Regions from separate parts of the Streptomyces sp. NPDC019890 genome, predicted to be linked through region 2. Evidence: riboswitches for the same ligand, from Rfam matches in the RefSeq annotation. Region 2 holds a riboswitch; the other holds the start of a gene.

Region 1 (7,787 bases), on a different contig from region 2:
AGGCGCCCCCGGCCGGTCGGCGGAGACCACCAGCCCCGCGAGCGCGGTGGTCACCGGCACCGAGGCGACCAGGCCGATCGACCCCACCAGCATCCGTACGATCTCCTCCGCCACCAGCTCACTGTTGGCCACCGTCCCCACGCTGCTCTGCGCGATCGAGAAGAGCAGCAGCAGCGGCAACGCCGCGCCCGCGTAAGCCAGTACGAGCGTGTTGACGACGGAGGCGATGTGGTCCTGGCCGATCCGCATACCTGCCCGGTAGAGCCTTCGCGGGCCCATGTCCGGGTCCGCCTGGTGCAGTTCCCACACCGCGGAGGTCTGGGTCACCGTCACGTCGTCGAGCACGCCGAGCGAGCCGATGATGACTCCGGCGAGCAGCAGACCGCTCATGTCGATGTTCGGATACAGGCCGTGGATCAGGCCGGTGTTGTCGTCGGTGTTGCCGGTCAGGCTCGCCCAGCCGATGAAGAGCGAGCCGAGCAGTCCGGTCAGCAGCAGCGAGACCAGTGTGCCGAGGACCGCGACCGAGGTGCGCGCGCTGAGACCGTGGCACAAATAGAGCGCGATCAGCATGATCGCGCCGCCTCCGACCACCGCGACGATCAGTGGATTGGAGCCCTGCAGGATAGCGGGCAGGATGAACAGCGTCAGGACGGCGAAGGAGGCCGCGAGCGCGATCAGAGCCATCACGCCGCGCATCCGTCCCACCACCACCACCGCGAGTGCGAAGATCCCGGCCAGCACCGCAATCGGGAACTTCCGGTTCACATCGGTCACGGAGTACTGCAGATCGCGGGGCGCGTCGGGGGCGTACGCCACCACTACGCCCTGGCCCTCGCTCAACTGCCGTGACGCGTCGGGCTGGATGATCTCGGTGAAGGTGCGGCCCTTGTCCTTGCCCGTGGTGACCTCGATCGTCGCCTTCTTGCAGCTGCCCTTCCGGGAATTGACCGCCTCACGTCCCTCCGGCGTGGATGTGTCACCGGTCGGCGGGACCGCGACGTTCACGTCCTTGCAGTTGACCTTCTCGACCTGCGTGACCTTGCCCTGCTGGGTCTGCCGGTCGAAGCCGACGCCCGTGCGCTCATGGCCGGGGGCGCCGCCCGGCCAGAGCACGACCAGGCCCACGACGACCGCGGCGGCGAAAGGAATCAGCACCGCGGCAATGACCTTGCGGAGATGCAGCGAGACGGGCGCGGCGGGCCCATGGCTGTGGGAATGGCCATGGGACTCGGGCGGCTGCGGCGATGAGGTCGGCGATGCTGTCACCGACCGATCATCGCAAGAACGACAGGGCCCCTCTGTTCAGCACGCCAGAAATGACGCTAGCGTGGTGGCACCTTTGCACACGCGGGAGCTCGGAGCACCGGGCTGAGAGGGCGCTGACCTCCGTACGAGACGTACGGAAGCCGCTGCGTCGACCGCCGAACCTGTTACCGGGTAATGCCGGCGTAGGGAGTAGGTCTCATGACCGTTCAGGATGCACGCACGCCTGCCACCAGCCAGGACGAGCGCAAGCCGGGCTGGCACAAGGGGTACGTCGAGGGCTCGCGCCCCGACCTCCGGGTGCCGGTCCGCCAGGTGCACCTCACCAACGGCAAGGACGTGACGCTGTACGACACGTCCGGTCCGTACACCGACCCGAGTGTCGAGACCGACGTCCGCCGCGGTCTGGCGCCGCTGCGGGAGAACTGGATCATCGGCCGCGGCGACACCGAGGAGTACGCGGGCCGCCCGGTCCGCCCCGAGGACGACGGGATCAAGCACACCTCGCCGCGGGGCGGTCTGCGCAACCTCGACGCCGTCTTCCCCGGCCGCCCGCGGCAGCCCCGCCGGGGCCGTGCCGGAGTGGCGGTGACGCAGCTCGCGTACGCCCGACGTGGCGAGATCACGCCGGAGATGGAGTACGTCGCGATCCGCGAGAACGTCTCCCCCGAGGTCGTACGTGAGGAGATCGCCGCAGGCCGTGCGGTCCTGCCCGCCAACGTCAACCACCCGGAGATCGAGCCGATGATCATCGGCAAGAGGTTCCTGGTGAAGGTCAACGCCAACATCGGCAACTCCGCGGTCACTTCCTCCATCGAGGAGGAGGTGGAGAAGATGACCTGGGCGACCCGCTGGGGTGCGGACACCGTCATGGACCTCTCCACCGGCCGCAACATCCACACCACGCGCGAGTGGGTGCTGCGCAACTCCCCCGTGCCGATCGGTACCGTGCCGCTCTATCAGGCGCTGGAGAAGGTCGACGGCAAGGCCGAGGAGCTGACCTGGGAGATCTACAAGGACACGGTCATCGAGCAGGCCGAGCAGGGCGTGGACTACATGACGGTCCACGCGGGCGTGCGGCTGCCCTACGTCCCGCTGACTGCCAACCGCAAGACCGGCATCGTCTCGCGCGGTGGCTCGATCATGGCGGCCTGGTGCCTGGCGCACCACAAGGAGTCGTTCCTGTACGAGAACTTCGAGGAGCTCTGCGAGATTCTCGCCGCGTACGACGTGACGTACTCCCTCGGTGACGGACTGCGGCCCGGCTCGATCGCGGACGCCAACGACGAGGCGCAGTTCGCGGAGTTGCGCACGCTCGGGGAACTCAACACGATCGCCAAGCGTTTCCATGTGCAGACGATGATCGAAGGCCCCGGTCACGTCCCGATGCACAAGATCAAGGAGAACATCGACCTCCAGCAGGAGATCTGCGAGGAGGCCCCCTTCTATACGCTCGGCCCGCTCACCACGGACGTGGCCCCGGCGTATGACCACATCACCTCCGGCATCGGGGCGGCCATGATCGCCTGGTGGGGCACGGCAATGCTCTGCTACGTGACGCCCAAGGAGCACTTGGGCCTGCCCAACCGCGACGACGTGAAGACCGGCGTCATCACCTACAAGATCGCGGCACATGCTGCCGACCTCGCCAAGGGCCACCCGGGCGCGCAGGAGTGGGACGACGCGCTGTCCGACGCGCGCTTCGAGTTCCGGTGGGAGGACCAGTTCAATCTGGCTCTCGACCCGGACACGGCACGGGAGTTCCACGACGAGACGCTGCCGGCCGAGCCGGCGAAGACCGCGCACTTCTGCTCGATGTGCGGCCCGAAGTTCTGCAGCATGAAGATTAGTCAAAGCATCACAGAGCAGTTTGGCGGTACTGCGGCCGCGGGGGCGACGGCTGAGGAGGTCGCTGAGGGGATGCTCCGGAAGTCGAAGGAGTTCGCCGAGGCGGGGAACCGCGTGTACCTGCCGCTCGCCGACTGAGGACGTCGGCCGTGCCCCTGTCCGTCTGGCCCAACCCGCGCGGTGGACCGGAACGGAACAGGGGCACCGTTCGGACATTGAGTTCGACCACTGTCCGAGACGACGGTGACGGCCAGGGAGAGCCGAGTCGGGAGGGTGGTTGCCGGTATGGGCGGCAGCCCAGGGTCCGGTGAGAACTACTCAGATCCGAGCGCCGGTCCTTGTCGGGCAACGTCGCTGCCGTCGTTCGGGGCGGCCTGCGGTGTCGTCACCAGGGGCGGTGGGGTGGCCGGTTCCAGCCCCAGTTCCAGTTCTGCCAGTTGCCGGTGATGGTGGTGGGGTTGGTGGCGGTGTGGGTGGTGGTGTCGCCGCCTCCGGTCACGGTGGCGGTGTTGGTGACTGAGGCGGGGGCGTTGCGAGCGATCTGGACTCTCAGGGTGATGGGCGGGTAGCTGCTCCCGGCGGCCAGGACGTTGCTGCGGGTGCAAGTGAGGGTGGAGCGGGTGCAGCGCCATCCGGAGCCGGTGATGCTGGCAGCAGAGAGTCCTGCTGGGAGGGTGTCGTGAACGGTGACGGTGGTGCCATTGGTCGGGGCAGTTCCGTTGTTGCCGACGGTGATGGTGTAGGTGCCCTGCCGGCCTCGGACGAAGTTCCCGGTGTGGCTCTTGGTGATGGTCAAGGCAGGCGCCGACGGCAGGCTGATCAGGCTGATCGCGACACCACGCGGCCCGCTTCCGACGAGGACGCTGGTGGTGACCGTGTTGGTGGCGGTGTCAATCACCGCCACACTGTCCGCGGTTGCGCGGGGGACGTAGGCGTGCTGGCCGTCCGGGGTGATCGCCACCTCGGCCGTGTTGTCGCCGACGGGGATGGTGGTGGTGACCGTGTTGGTGGCGGTGTCGATCACCGACACGGTGTCCGGGATGCTGTTGACGACGTAGGTTTGCTGGCCGTCCGGGGTGATCGCCACCCCCACCGGCTGGTTGCCGACGGCGATGCGGGGCAGGATCTCCGTGTTGGTGGTGGTGTCGATCACCGACACGTTGTGCACGTTCTGGTTGGTGACGTAGGCGCGCAGGCCGTCCGGGGTGATCGCCACGCCAGACGGGCCGTCGCCGACGGGGATGCGGGGCAGGATCTCCGTGTTGGTGGTGGTGTCGATCACCGACACATTGTCCGAGCCGTAGTTGGTGACGTAGGCGCGCAGGCTGTCCGGGGTGATCGCCACAGCGACCGGTACGTTGCCGACGGGGATGGTGGTGGTGACCGTGTTGGTGGCGGTGTCGATCACCGACACATCTTCCGAGTTCACGTTGGGGACGTAGACCTGCTGGCCGTCTGGGGTGACCGCGACAGCGAACGGGCCGTTGCCGACGGGGATGGTGGTGGTGACCGTGTTGGTGGCGGTGTCGATCACCGACACATTGTCCGAGTCCAGGTTGGCGACGTAGGCGTGCAGGCCGTCCGGGGTGACCGCGACATCCAACGGGTTGTCGCCGACGGTGATGGTGGCGGTGACCGCGTTGGTGGCGGTGTCGATCACCGACACCGTGTCGTCGTTCGTGTTGGTGACGTAAGCGTTCGGGCCCGGTGCGGCCCAGGCCGGTGACGAGGCGATGACCGGCAAGGCCACTCCCGCCAACATGGCCAGTCCCGCCATGCAGGCCCGCAGCCACGCCCATGACCACGGCCGAAGCCCACTCCTCTCGGGCCCCGGACCGCGATAGGACCCAGTCTGTTTGCCCTTGCGTCTGACCACCGGTACCTCCGTCGCACGAAAAGGGGCCGGCCTCCGCCGGTCGCACCGATGGCGCCGACAACAAGCCGCGGATCACCCAATGTGATCACTCGTCAGGTTAGGTGACGATTCCGCTATTCTGGCGATATGACACGGTTCGTCGACTCGTGCCGAGGGCATCAGCATGATGGCCAGCCGCGGGCGGACCGAGACCCCCCACTCCCCGATACCGTCGATGCCGTGTCCGGCCCACGTCGGGTTGGTCACCCGGCGCGCACCCCGACTCGGAACTGTACGACCGGCTTCTGTCTGAGTTCCTGGCCTGGATGACTGCCGTCAGTCAGGCCGGCATCCTCTGAGTCGACCCTGTTGAGCCTTTCAGGGGTGCAGTTGTCCAGCATGAAGATCTCTCAGGACATCCGGCGGCAGCACGGCGGCTCGCAGCAGGAGATCGAGGACGGCATGGCGGAGAAGTCCAAGGAGTTCGCCGCCGCGGGCAACCGTGTCTATCTGCCGATCGCGGAGTAACGACTTCGCTCGCGCGGACGCCTGCGCACCGGGAGTGACCTCCGGGAGGGAGCTGCTGACCTCCGGGAGTGAACCTCCCGGCCCCGAGCACCAGCCGGAGTGACCTTCCGCCCCGAGCGCCGGCCGGGGGTCACTCCGGCTGGTGCTCGGGGCCGCCGAAGTCCGGGCTGGTGAAGTCCGGGCTGGTGAAGGTGGGCCGCTGTCCCGCCGTCGAGCCCTCGTTCGGGCTGGAGTAGTCCGGGCCGCTGTAGCCGACCTTCGGGATACGGCTCACATGGCGCGGTGGAGCCGACGAGGTCGGGTCGGCGCTGGGGTCCGCCAGCGCGGCCCGCAGGAAGGGAAGGAGTCCACGCTCAAGCAGGGCGTGCCGCCAGGCCTCCTTGGCCCGGGACACCTCGTCGGGCAGCTCGCCCGTCGACTCCTCGGCCGGGACCTGCGTAGCGCCGTTGCGCAGAGCCGTCAGCAGCAGCGCGATCGCTGCGAACAGAATGGCGACAGCCGTCAGAGCCCCGAAGAACCAGCCTGCGGAGACCATGGTCTCGGCGAAGGACGGCGCGGGGCTGAGCATCTTCAGTATGTAGCCGACCAGAAGGAAGATCAGCGCGGCCGTCCCCGCGAGCACCGGGGCCAGCACGGCTATGACGGCGGTGAATCCGGCGCCGCGCTCGGAGTCCTCGTCCTCCCCGGCTGGGGCCAGCACGGAGTTGCGCACGGAGTCGGCGGCCGTCGGCGCCCGCATCTCCTCGCGGATCTTGATGTAGTGCTCGTACTCGGCAGCGGCGGCGGTGGTGATCAGTGCCGTCGCGTTGAGGGCCATCGTGCGCAGTTGTTCGGCGTTCAGTCGCTGTCCCACGGCAGCGAGATCCGGACGGTCATGGGCGTTGCGCAGCGCGTCGTCGAGGATGCGCTCGTACTCGGCGCGGTCCTCGGTCAGCAGGTGCGGAGCGCTGTTCATGTGCATCCCCCGATGCTCCGTAGGGCCGGATCGCCCGCATCGATCGGGCAGTTGGGCAGAAACGGAGGAGAGCCTGCTACGGATAAGCCGATGGTAGAGCGGTTACGGCACGGGGTGACAGGGGGTTTCAGTAAATCGCCTGCCGGGCTCGCCTCAGTTGGACAGCGGAAGTTGGACGACAAGGAGCTTTCCGGCCATGGTTACGCCGCCGTCCATGGCGATCGCGAGCCCGTCCGCGTACACATGCGGGCCCTCGACGACCGGACGCTCGCCGTCCTCGCCGTCCTCGGTGCCGACCTCGCCGAGGAGATACGGAATCGGGCTGTGGCCGTGCACGATGCGGCGGCCGCCGTAGGCGGCGAGCAGTTCGCGTACGGCCTGCGGCCCGGCCTCGTCGCGGAAGGCGAAGCGCTTGGTGAACTTGCGGAACAGGTCCCAGCACTCGTCGGCGTCATTGCGCGTGAGGATCTCGTGCACGTTGTCGTTCACGTCCTCGATGCTGGAGCCGTACTCCAGATAGGCGGTCGTGTCGGAGTGCATCAGCAGATGCTCGTCCTCTTCGATCACCGCGTCCAGCCGCGCCATCCACTGGAGGTGGACCTCCTGCAGCCGGTCCATGTCGGACTTCTGGCCGCCGTTGAGCAGCCAGGCGGCCTGGAAGGTGGCGGTGCCGGCGCCGGAGTTGACGGGGGTGTCGCCGAACCGCTTGGCGCCGAGCAGCAGCAGCTCGTGGTTGCCCATCAGGGCCTTGCAGTAACCGCCGGCGGCCGCGGCCTCGGCGGAGAGCCGCATGACGAGATCGATGACGCCGATGCCGTCGGGGCCGCGGTCGGTGAAGTCGCCGAGGAACCAGAGGCGGGCGTGACCCGCGGCCCAGTGGCCCTCGGCGTCGATGAGGCCCTGTGCGCCGAGGGCCGCGACGAGTTCGTCGAGGTAGCCGTGGACGTCACCGACCACATAGAGCGGGCCGAGGCCGTCGGGCGCGGGCGCCTCGTCCGGGTCGACCTGGACCTGGACGGTGTCGCCGGGACCGCCGAGGTTGATCACCGGGAGATCGCGCTCGGTAGGGGTGTAGCCGTCAGGGGCCTCGCCCTCCGGGACGGCGTTACCGGGATGGGCGGGCTCCGGCGGCTGCTGCGACTGCTCAGTCCGAGCAGGCGGTGCCTGGTCCTGCGGCATCACGTGCTCCTGAGCTGCCTGTTCCTGCGCTGTCTGTTCCTGAGCCGCGTGTTCCTGAGCCACGTCTGCGTGCGGCGGAACCTGCGACTGCACGGGAACCTGCGCGTACGGCGGAACGCGGAAATCGCGCAATGTTGCCGTCCGCACCACGGGTCC
Region 2 (7,787 bases):
GGGGCTGCTCGGCTGAGTGGCCCCCTGTTCCGCGACGAGATTCCGCAGGAGCCCATGCCCACCCCGCCGCCGGCGTCCGAGCCGCCGCAGAAGAAGCGGGCCGGCCGTGATCTGCGCGCGGCCATAGGGGTCGGCGTCGGACTCGGCGTGGTGATCGTGGCGTCCCTCTTCGTCGTCAAGGCCGTGTTCATCGGCGTGATAGCGGTCGCCGTCGTGGTCGGCCTGTGGGAACTCACCTCGCGGCTCGAGGAGCGCAAGCAGATCAAGGCCCCGCTGGTGCCGCTCGCGGTGGGCGGCGCGGCGATGGTGGTGGCCGGGTATGTGCGCGGTGCGGAGGGCGCCTGGGTCGCGATGGCGCTCACGGCGCTCGCGGTGCTGGTCTGGCGGATGACGGAACCCCCTGAGGGCTATCTCAAGGACGTCACGGCGGGCGTCTTCGCCGCGTTCTACGTTCCCTTCCTGGCGACGTTCGTCGCGATGATGCTCACTGCGGACGACGGGCCGCAGCGGGTGCTCACCTTCCTGGTGCTGACGGTGGTCAGCGACACGGGCGCGTACGCCGTCGGCTGGCGCTTCGGGAAGCACAAGCTCGCTCCGCGCATCAGTCCGGGGAAGACCAGGGAGGGTCTGCTCGGCGCCGTGGCGTTCGCGATGGTGGCGGGCGCGCTGTGCATGCAGTTCGTCATCGACGACGGCACCTGGTGGCAGGGCCTGCTGCTCGGCCTCGCGGTCGCGGTCAGCGCCACGCTGGGCGACCTGGGCGAGTCGATGATCAAGCGGGACCTGGGCATCAAGGACATGGGCACGCTGCTGCCGGGGCATGGCGGCATCATGGACCGGCTGGACTCGCTGCTGCCCACGGCTCCGGTCGTATGGCTGCTGATGGTGATCTTCGTAGGCAGTGGCTGACCTGTGCGTTTATGCGTCAGGGGCTGGTTGTCCACAGGGCGGCCGGCCCCTCTTCGTATCTCTGCGACACTGGTAGGACCATGCCCAAGCCCGGAGAACTCACTTTCGTCGCGCCCCGCGGAGCCAAGAAGCCGCCGCGGCACCTCGCCGACCTCACGCCCGCCGAGCGCAAGGACGCCGTCGCCGCGATCGGCGAGAAGCCGTTCCGCGCCAAGCAGCTCTCGCAGCACTACTTCGCGCGGTACGCCCACGACCCGGCCCAGTGGACCGACATCCCCGCGACCGCGCGCGAGAAGCTCGCCACTGAGCTGCTGCCCGATCTGATGTCCGTCGTACGGCACATCTCGTGCGACGACGACACCACCCGCAAGACCCTGTGGCGCCTGCACGACGGCACCCTCGTCGAGTCGGTGCTGATGCGCTACCCGGACCGGGTGACCATGTGCATCTCGTCGCAGGCCGGCTGCGGGATGAACTGTCCCTTCTGTGCCACCGGGCAGGCCGGGCTCGACCGCAATCTGTCGACCGCCGAGATCGTGCACCAGATCGTCGACGGCATGCGCGCCCTGCGCGACGGCGAGGTGCCGGGAGGCCCCGCGCGGCTGTCCAACATCGTCTTCATGGGCATGGGCGAGCCGCTCGCCAACTACAAGCGGGTCGTCGGCTCCATCCGCCGGCTCACCGACCCCGAGCCTGACGGCCTCGGGCTCTCGCAGCGCGGGATCACCGTCTCCACCGTCGGCCTGGTGCCCGCGATGCTGCGCTTCGCCGACGAAGGCTTCAAGTGCCGTCTCGCCGTCTCGCTGCACGCGCCGGACGACGAGCTGCGCGACACCCTGGTCCCGGTCAACACGCGCTGGAAGGTGCGGGAGGTGCTGGACGCCGCCTGGGAGTACGCGGAGAAGTCGGGCCGCCGTATCTCCATCGAGTACGCGCTGATCAGGGACATCAACGATCAGGCATGGCGGGGCGATCTGCTGGGTCGCCTGCTCAAGGGCAAGCGGGTCCATGTGAACCTGATCCCGCTCAACCCGACGCCCGGGTCGAAGTGGACGGCATCCCGTCCCGAGGACGAGAAGGCGTTCGTGGAGGCCATCGCGGCCCACGGTGTGCCCGTGACCGTGCGGGACACCCGTGGCCAGGAGATCGACGGAGCGTGCGGACAGCTGGCCGCCTCCGAGCGCTGACCTTGTAACCTGGCCTCGAAACATCTGCATATTCCGACAGGGGAGCGCCACAGCGCTGAGAGTGCGGTACCAGTCAGACCGCAGACCCTCTGAACCTTGCCCAGGTCATTCTGGGTAGGAAGTTCGGTCGCTACTCAAGCTGTTGCGCCCTGCCCGGATCCTGCCTCAGGACCGGGCAGGGCCGCGTCTCTTCCTGGTCATCTCCAGGAGGAATCTCAGTGAGCACCACCAAGAAGATCACGGTCACGGCGCTTGCCGCGGCCCTGGGCGTCAGTACGCTCGCGGCCTGCGGCGGCGAGCAGGCCAAGGGCTCCGCGTCCGACCGCCCGAAGCAGAAGACCGTGACGCTGGTCAGTCATGACTCGTTCGTCGCCTCCGCGTCCGTGCTGAAGCAGTTCACCAAGGAGACCGGCTACACGGTCAAGGTCCTCAAGAGCGGTGACGCGGGCGCCGCCCTCAACAAGGAGATCCTCACCAAGGGCTCTCCGCAGGGCGATGTCTTCTTCGGCGTCGACAACACCCTGCTCTCGCGCGCCCTCGACAACGGCCTGTTCACGCCGTACGAGGCCAAGGGCCTGGCCCAGGTGCCCGACGAGGTGCAGCTCGACAAGGGCAAGCACCGTGTCACGCCCGTCGACACCGGCGACATCTGCGTCAACTACGACAAGAAGTACTTCGCGGACAAGAAGCTGGCCCCGCCGCAGTCCTTCGACGACCTGATCAAGCCCGAGTACAAGAACCTGCTGGTCACGGAGAATGTCGCGACCTCCTCGCCCGGTCTGGGCTTCCTGCTCGGCTCGGTCGGCAAGTACGGCGAGGACGGCTGGCAGGACTACTGGAAGAAGCTGAAGGCCAACGGCGTCAAGGTCGTCGACGGCTGGGAGCAGGCGTACAACGAGGAGTTCTCCGGCTCGGCGGGCGGCAAGAAGGCCAAGGCGGACCGGCCGCTGGTCGTCTCGTACGCATCCAGCCCGCCCGCCGAGGTGCTCTTCGCCAAGCCGCAGCCGGCCCAGGCGCCCACCGGTGTCTCGACGGGAACCTGCTTCCGCCAGACCGAGTTCGCCGGTCTCCTCAAGGGTGCCAAGAACGAGGAGGGCGGCAAGGCACTGCTGGACTTCCTCATCTCCAAGCAGTTCCAGGAGGACATGCCGCTCAACATGTTCGTCAACCCGGTGGTGAAGGGGGCGAAGGTGCCCGAGCTGTTCACCAAGTTCGGCGCGGTCGTCGACAAGCCGGAGACCGTCGCTCCCGACCAGATCGCCAAGAACCGTGAGCAGTGGGTCCAGTCATGGTCCTCGCTCGTAGTGAAGTAACGAAGTCCGTCCGCGGGAGCGCGCCGGGCGCGCTCCGCGGGAACGCGGCGCGGCTCGGGCTGATGGCCGTGCCCGTCGCGTTCTTCGCGGTCTTCTTCGCCAATCCCGTCAGCGCGATCGTCGGCCGCGGCCTCCAGATCGACGGGGTGTGGCAGTTCGGGCGGATCGGCGAGGTGCTCGGCCGCGCCGACATCCAGCACGTGCTGTGGTTCACCACCTGGCAGGCGCTCGCCTCGACGGCGCTCACCATGGTGATCGCGCTGCCCGGCGCGTATGCCTTCGCCCGCCTCGACTTTCCCTTCAAGCGGCTGCTGCGGGCGGTGGTCACCGTTCCGTTCGTGCTGCCGACCGTCGTCGTCGGGACGGCGTTCCTGGCGCTCCTCGGACGCGGCGGGCTGCTCGACGAGCTGTGGGGTGTCAGGCTCGACACCACGGTGTGGGCGATTCTGCTCGCGCACGTCTTCTTCAACTACGCGGTGGTCGTACGGACCGTGGGCGGTCTGTGGTCGCAGCTCGACCCGCGGCAGGAGGAGGCCGCCCGGGTGCTCGGTGCCGGACGGTTCGCCGCCTGGCGACGGGTGACGCTGCCGGCGCTCGGGCCCGCCGTCGCCGCTGCCGCGCTGATGGTCTTCCTCTTCACCTTCACCTCGTTCGGTGTCGTACAGATCCTCGGCGGGCCGACCTTCGCCACGCTCGAGGTGGAGATCTACCGTCAGACCGCCCAGCTGCTGGATCTGTCCACGGCGGCCGTGCTCTCCCTGCTGCAGTTCGCCGCGGTCGGAGCCATCCTCGCCGTGCACGCGTGGACGGTGCGGCGGCGGGAGACCGCGCTGAAGCTGGTGGATCCGGGGCAGACGGCGCGGCGGCCGCGCGGCGCGGGCCAGTGGGCGCTGCTCGGCGGCGTACTCGCCACGATCCTGCTGCTGGTGCTCGTACCGCTCGGCGTCCTGGTCGAGCGCTCGCTCGACGGGCCCGGCGGCTACGGCCTCGGCTACTTCCGGGCGCTCACCTCCAGCGACGCGAGCGGCGGCACGTTCCTCGTACCGCCCATCGAGGCCGTGGCGAACTCGCTGGAGTACGCACTGGTCGCGAGCGGCATCGCGCTGGCCGTCGGCGGACTCGCCGCAGCCGCGCTCACGCGGAGGGCCGGGCGGCTGGTGCGCGGCTTCGACGCACTGCTGATGCTGCCGCTCGGGGTGTCCGCCGTGACCGTCGGCTTCGGTTTTCTGATCACCCTGGACAAGCCGCCGCTCGATCTGCGGGCCTCGTGGATCCTGGTGCCGCTCGCCCAGGCGCTGGTCGGCATCCCCTTCGTCGTACGCACAATGCTGCCCGTCCTGCGGGCGGTCGACGAGCGGCTGCGCGAGGCGGCGGCAGTGCTCGGCGCTTCGCCGCTACGGGTGTGGCGCGAGGTCGACCTGCCGATGGTGCGACGGGCGCTGCTGGTCGCAGCGGGCTTCGCCTTCGCCGTGTCGCTGGGCGAGTTCGGCGCGACCGTCTTCATCGCCAGGCCCGACAATCCGACGCTGCCGGTCGCCGTGGCCCGTCTGCTCGGCCGTCCCGGTGAGCTCAACTACGGGCAGGCGATGGCCCTTTCGACCATCCTGATGGTCGTCTGTGCGGCCGCGCTGCTGCTGCTCGAACGTATCCGGCCCGACCGTTCAGGGGAGTTCTAGATGCTGATGCTGCGGGACGCGACCGTACGGTTCGGGGCCAGGGCGGCGCTCGACGCGGTGGACCTGGAGGTCGCCGACCACGAGATCGTGTGCGTGCTGGGCCCCAGCGGCAGCGGCAAGTCCACACTGCTGCGCGCCGTCGCCGGACTGCAGCGCCTGGACGGCGGCCGGGTACTGCTCGGCGGCGCCGACCAGGCGGGAGTGAGCGTGCACCGGCGCGGAGTGGGCCTGATGTTCCAGGACCACCAGCTCTTCCCGCAGCGCGACGTGGGCGGCAATGTGGCTTTCGGACTGCGTATGCACGGCATGGGCCGACGCGAACAGGCCGACCGGGTGGCCGAGTTGCTGGAGCTCGTCGGGCTGCCCGGCGCGCAGCGCCGGGCCGTGGCCTCGCTCTCCGGCGGCGAGCAGCAGCGGGTTGCGCTGGCCAGGGCGCTCGCGCCCGAGCCCCGGCTGCTGATGCTGGACGAGCCGCTCGGCCAGCTGGACCGAAGTCTGCGCGAACGCCTCGTCGTCGAACTGCGCGAGCTCTTCGGACGGTTGGGCACCACCGTCCTCGCCGTCACCCACGACCAGGGCGAGGCCTTCGCGCTCGCCGACCGGGTGGTCGTCATGCGCGACGGCCGGATCGCCCGGGCGGGCACACCGCTCGACGTCTGGCAGCGGCCCGGCTCGGCATTCGTGGCGCGCTTCCTCGGCTTCGACAATGTGGTGGCGGCGACGGTGAGCGGCGCCGCGGCGGACACGGTGTGGGGCAAGATCCCGGTGCCGGACGGTGCGCCGCAGGGCGAGTGCCAGGTGCTGGTCAGGCCCGCGGGCGTACGGCTCGGCGACGCCGCGGAAGGGCTGCCCTGCACGGTCGAAGGGCTTACGTTCCGGGGCAACCACGTCGCCGTACGGCTGCGGCCTGCCGATGGGCCGCCGCTGGAGGCGGAGTGCTCCCTGCGTGACGCGCCGCTGGAGGGGGCGCTGGTCGGGGTGACCTTCGCCGCCGACGACGTGGTGGTGCTCGACTGACCCGCTACCGGGAACAGTCAGGGAGCAGTCAGGGAACGGTGACGATGAGCAGCTGGCCGTGCGCGGTCAGGGGCTGGGCGTCGACCAGACTGCGCACCCAGCTGACGACGGCGTACCGCCCCGAGCGCATCGGCATCCGCAACGTCACCTCCCGGCCCGGCGAGAGCGGCGGAGTGCCGAGCGCGCCCGCGAAGTCGAACGGCGGCACGCCCGTCTCGCCCTTGAAGAACGCCACGATGGCCGCCTCGGTGACCGAGTCGTCGTCGATGGGATAGAAGCGAGCCTCGTCGACGTGCTCGCGCATGGCATTCACATAGCGGAGCGGCTGCTCGGAAAGGACCGGGCCGTTCAGCGCGAAGCGCGGGGCACCGGCCGCGGATTCGAGGGCCGTCAGAGTGCCGCAGGGGCGCGGCGGCCTGCTGTCGGACTCGGGCGCCCGGACCGTGAGCGGACGTACGTACTCATCGCCCGGCTGGGGATTTCGGCCGAGCGCACCCGCGAAGTCCAGGTATTCGAGTACGAGATAGCTTCCCGGCCTCAGTCGTAGCGTGAAGTCGGAGTCCGCACCGGGGTGGGGCGCCGCACCGCCCAACTGGTCGACGGTGGCCATCAGTTCCCGGGACGCCCGGATGACGGCCGCCGGTTCCTCGGCGGCGAACACCTGTCGCATCCGGGCACGGAACTCGGCCTCGGTCGCCCCGTCGCGCAGCTTGGCGACGCCGACGGTGCCGGTGCGGGGGCTGGTGGTCCGCACGCGGAAGGTCACGGCCCCCGCCCGGGCGGTCGCCGGGGACACGAACCCGTCCTCGCCGGTGACGATCTGCAGCGGACCGCGTTGCCGTTCCGGTTCGGACACCTCCGGCAGCGCGGCCCCGGTGAGCGCCGCCACGCTCGCTGCCGCCCCGGCGGCCAATACACCCCGTCTGTTCCACATCTGGATCCCCCCACCCGTTTGGTCGGCGTACACGCGCCGGTGTACACAGGGCATCCAGTGAAGCCCCCTTCGGCCGGGGAAGGAAGGCCGCCACGGGGCGGGTCGGCGGGCCTGCTAGCGCGCGGTGGTGAGCTCCGGCTCGGCCTCCGGCAAAAGCTCGTCGCCGTGCGCCTCCGGCGCGCCGAACCAGGCCACCGCGACCGCGCCCGCGACCGCCAGTACGAAGCCGAGGATCGCTGCCCAGGCAAATCCGGCGCGCGAGGAGTCGCCCAGCCAGAGCACGCCGATCATGCCCGGCAGCACGGTCTCACCGACCACGAGCGCGGCCGTCGCGCCGTTGACCGAGCCGATCTGCAGAGCGACCGTGTGCAGATACATGCCGCCGATACCGGCCACCAGGATCGCGTACAGAGCCGGGTCGCTGAGCAGAGCGCCAAGGTCGAAGGGGTCGATGCCGTTGAGTACGCGCACGCCGACACCCAGCGCGCCGAAGCCGAGCCCCGACAGCAGACCGGCCAGAATCGCGGCGCGCGAACCCATGAGGCGTACGACGACGGTGCCGCCGGCCATCAGCAGCACGGCGATGGCCAGCAGCCACCAGTGGGTCGCGATCGGGGTGTGGCCGTTGCCCTCCGGGCCCGCCGCGGTGGCCAGCAGCACGAGCGACGAGCAGACGACGGCGATGGACGCCCACTCGGCGCGGGTGAGGCGGATGCCGAGCATTCTGACGCTCAGTACGGCGGTGATCACC

What was found. Region 2 has a riboswitch for thiamine pyrophosphate ahead of ACI2LP_RS08575 (thiamine ABC transporter substrate binding subunit). Riboswitches for the same ligand answer to the same signal wherever they lie in the genome.
Region 1: it holds a riboswitch for thiamine pyrophosphate, as region 2 does, so the genes downstream of both, thiC (phosphomethylpyrimidine synthase ThiC) here and ACI2LP_RS08575 (thiamine ABC transporter substrate binding subunit) in region 2, are expected to answer to the same signal.

The regions. Positions count from the first base shown of each region.
Region 1 covers NZ_JBJDQK010000005.1:161,273-169,059, reverse strand. The annotation lists gene ACI2LP_RS15770 (YibE/F family protein) at 1-1,269, opposite strand, end outside; TPP riboswitch at 1,341-1,475, shown strand; gene thiC (phosphomethylpyrimidine synthase ThiC) at 1,468-3,252, shown strand; gene ACI2LP_RS15760 (YncE family protein) at 3,500-4,990, opposite strand; partial or broken gene ACI2LP_RS15755 (thiamine biosynthesis protein ThiC) at 5,360-5,497, shown strand; gene ACI2LP_RS15750 (hypothetical protein) at 5,628-6,458, opposite strand; gene ACI2LP_RS15745 (metallophosphoesterase) at 6,606-7,787, opposite strand, start outside.
Region 2 covers NZ_JBJDQK010000003.1:38,217-46,003, reverse strand. The annotation lists gene ACI2LP_RS08585 (phosphatidate cytidylyltransferase) at 1-909, shown strand, start outside; gene rlmN (23S rRNA (adenine(2503)-C(2))-methyltransferase RlmN) at 990-2,096, shown strand; TPP riboswitch at 2,125-2,235, shown strand; gene ACI2LP_RS08575 (thiamine ABC transporter substrate binding subunit) at 2,315-3,409, shown strand; gene ACI2LP_RS08570 (ABC transporter permease) at 3,472-5,085, shown strand; gene ACI2LP_RS08565 (ABC transporter ATP-binding protein) at 5,086-6,102, shown strand; gene ACI2LP_RS08560 (hypothetical protein) at 6,131-7,036, opposite strand; gene ACI2LP_RS08555 (hypothetical protein) at 7,151-7,787, opposite strand, start outside.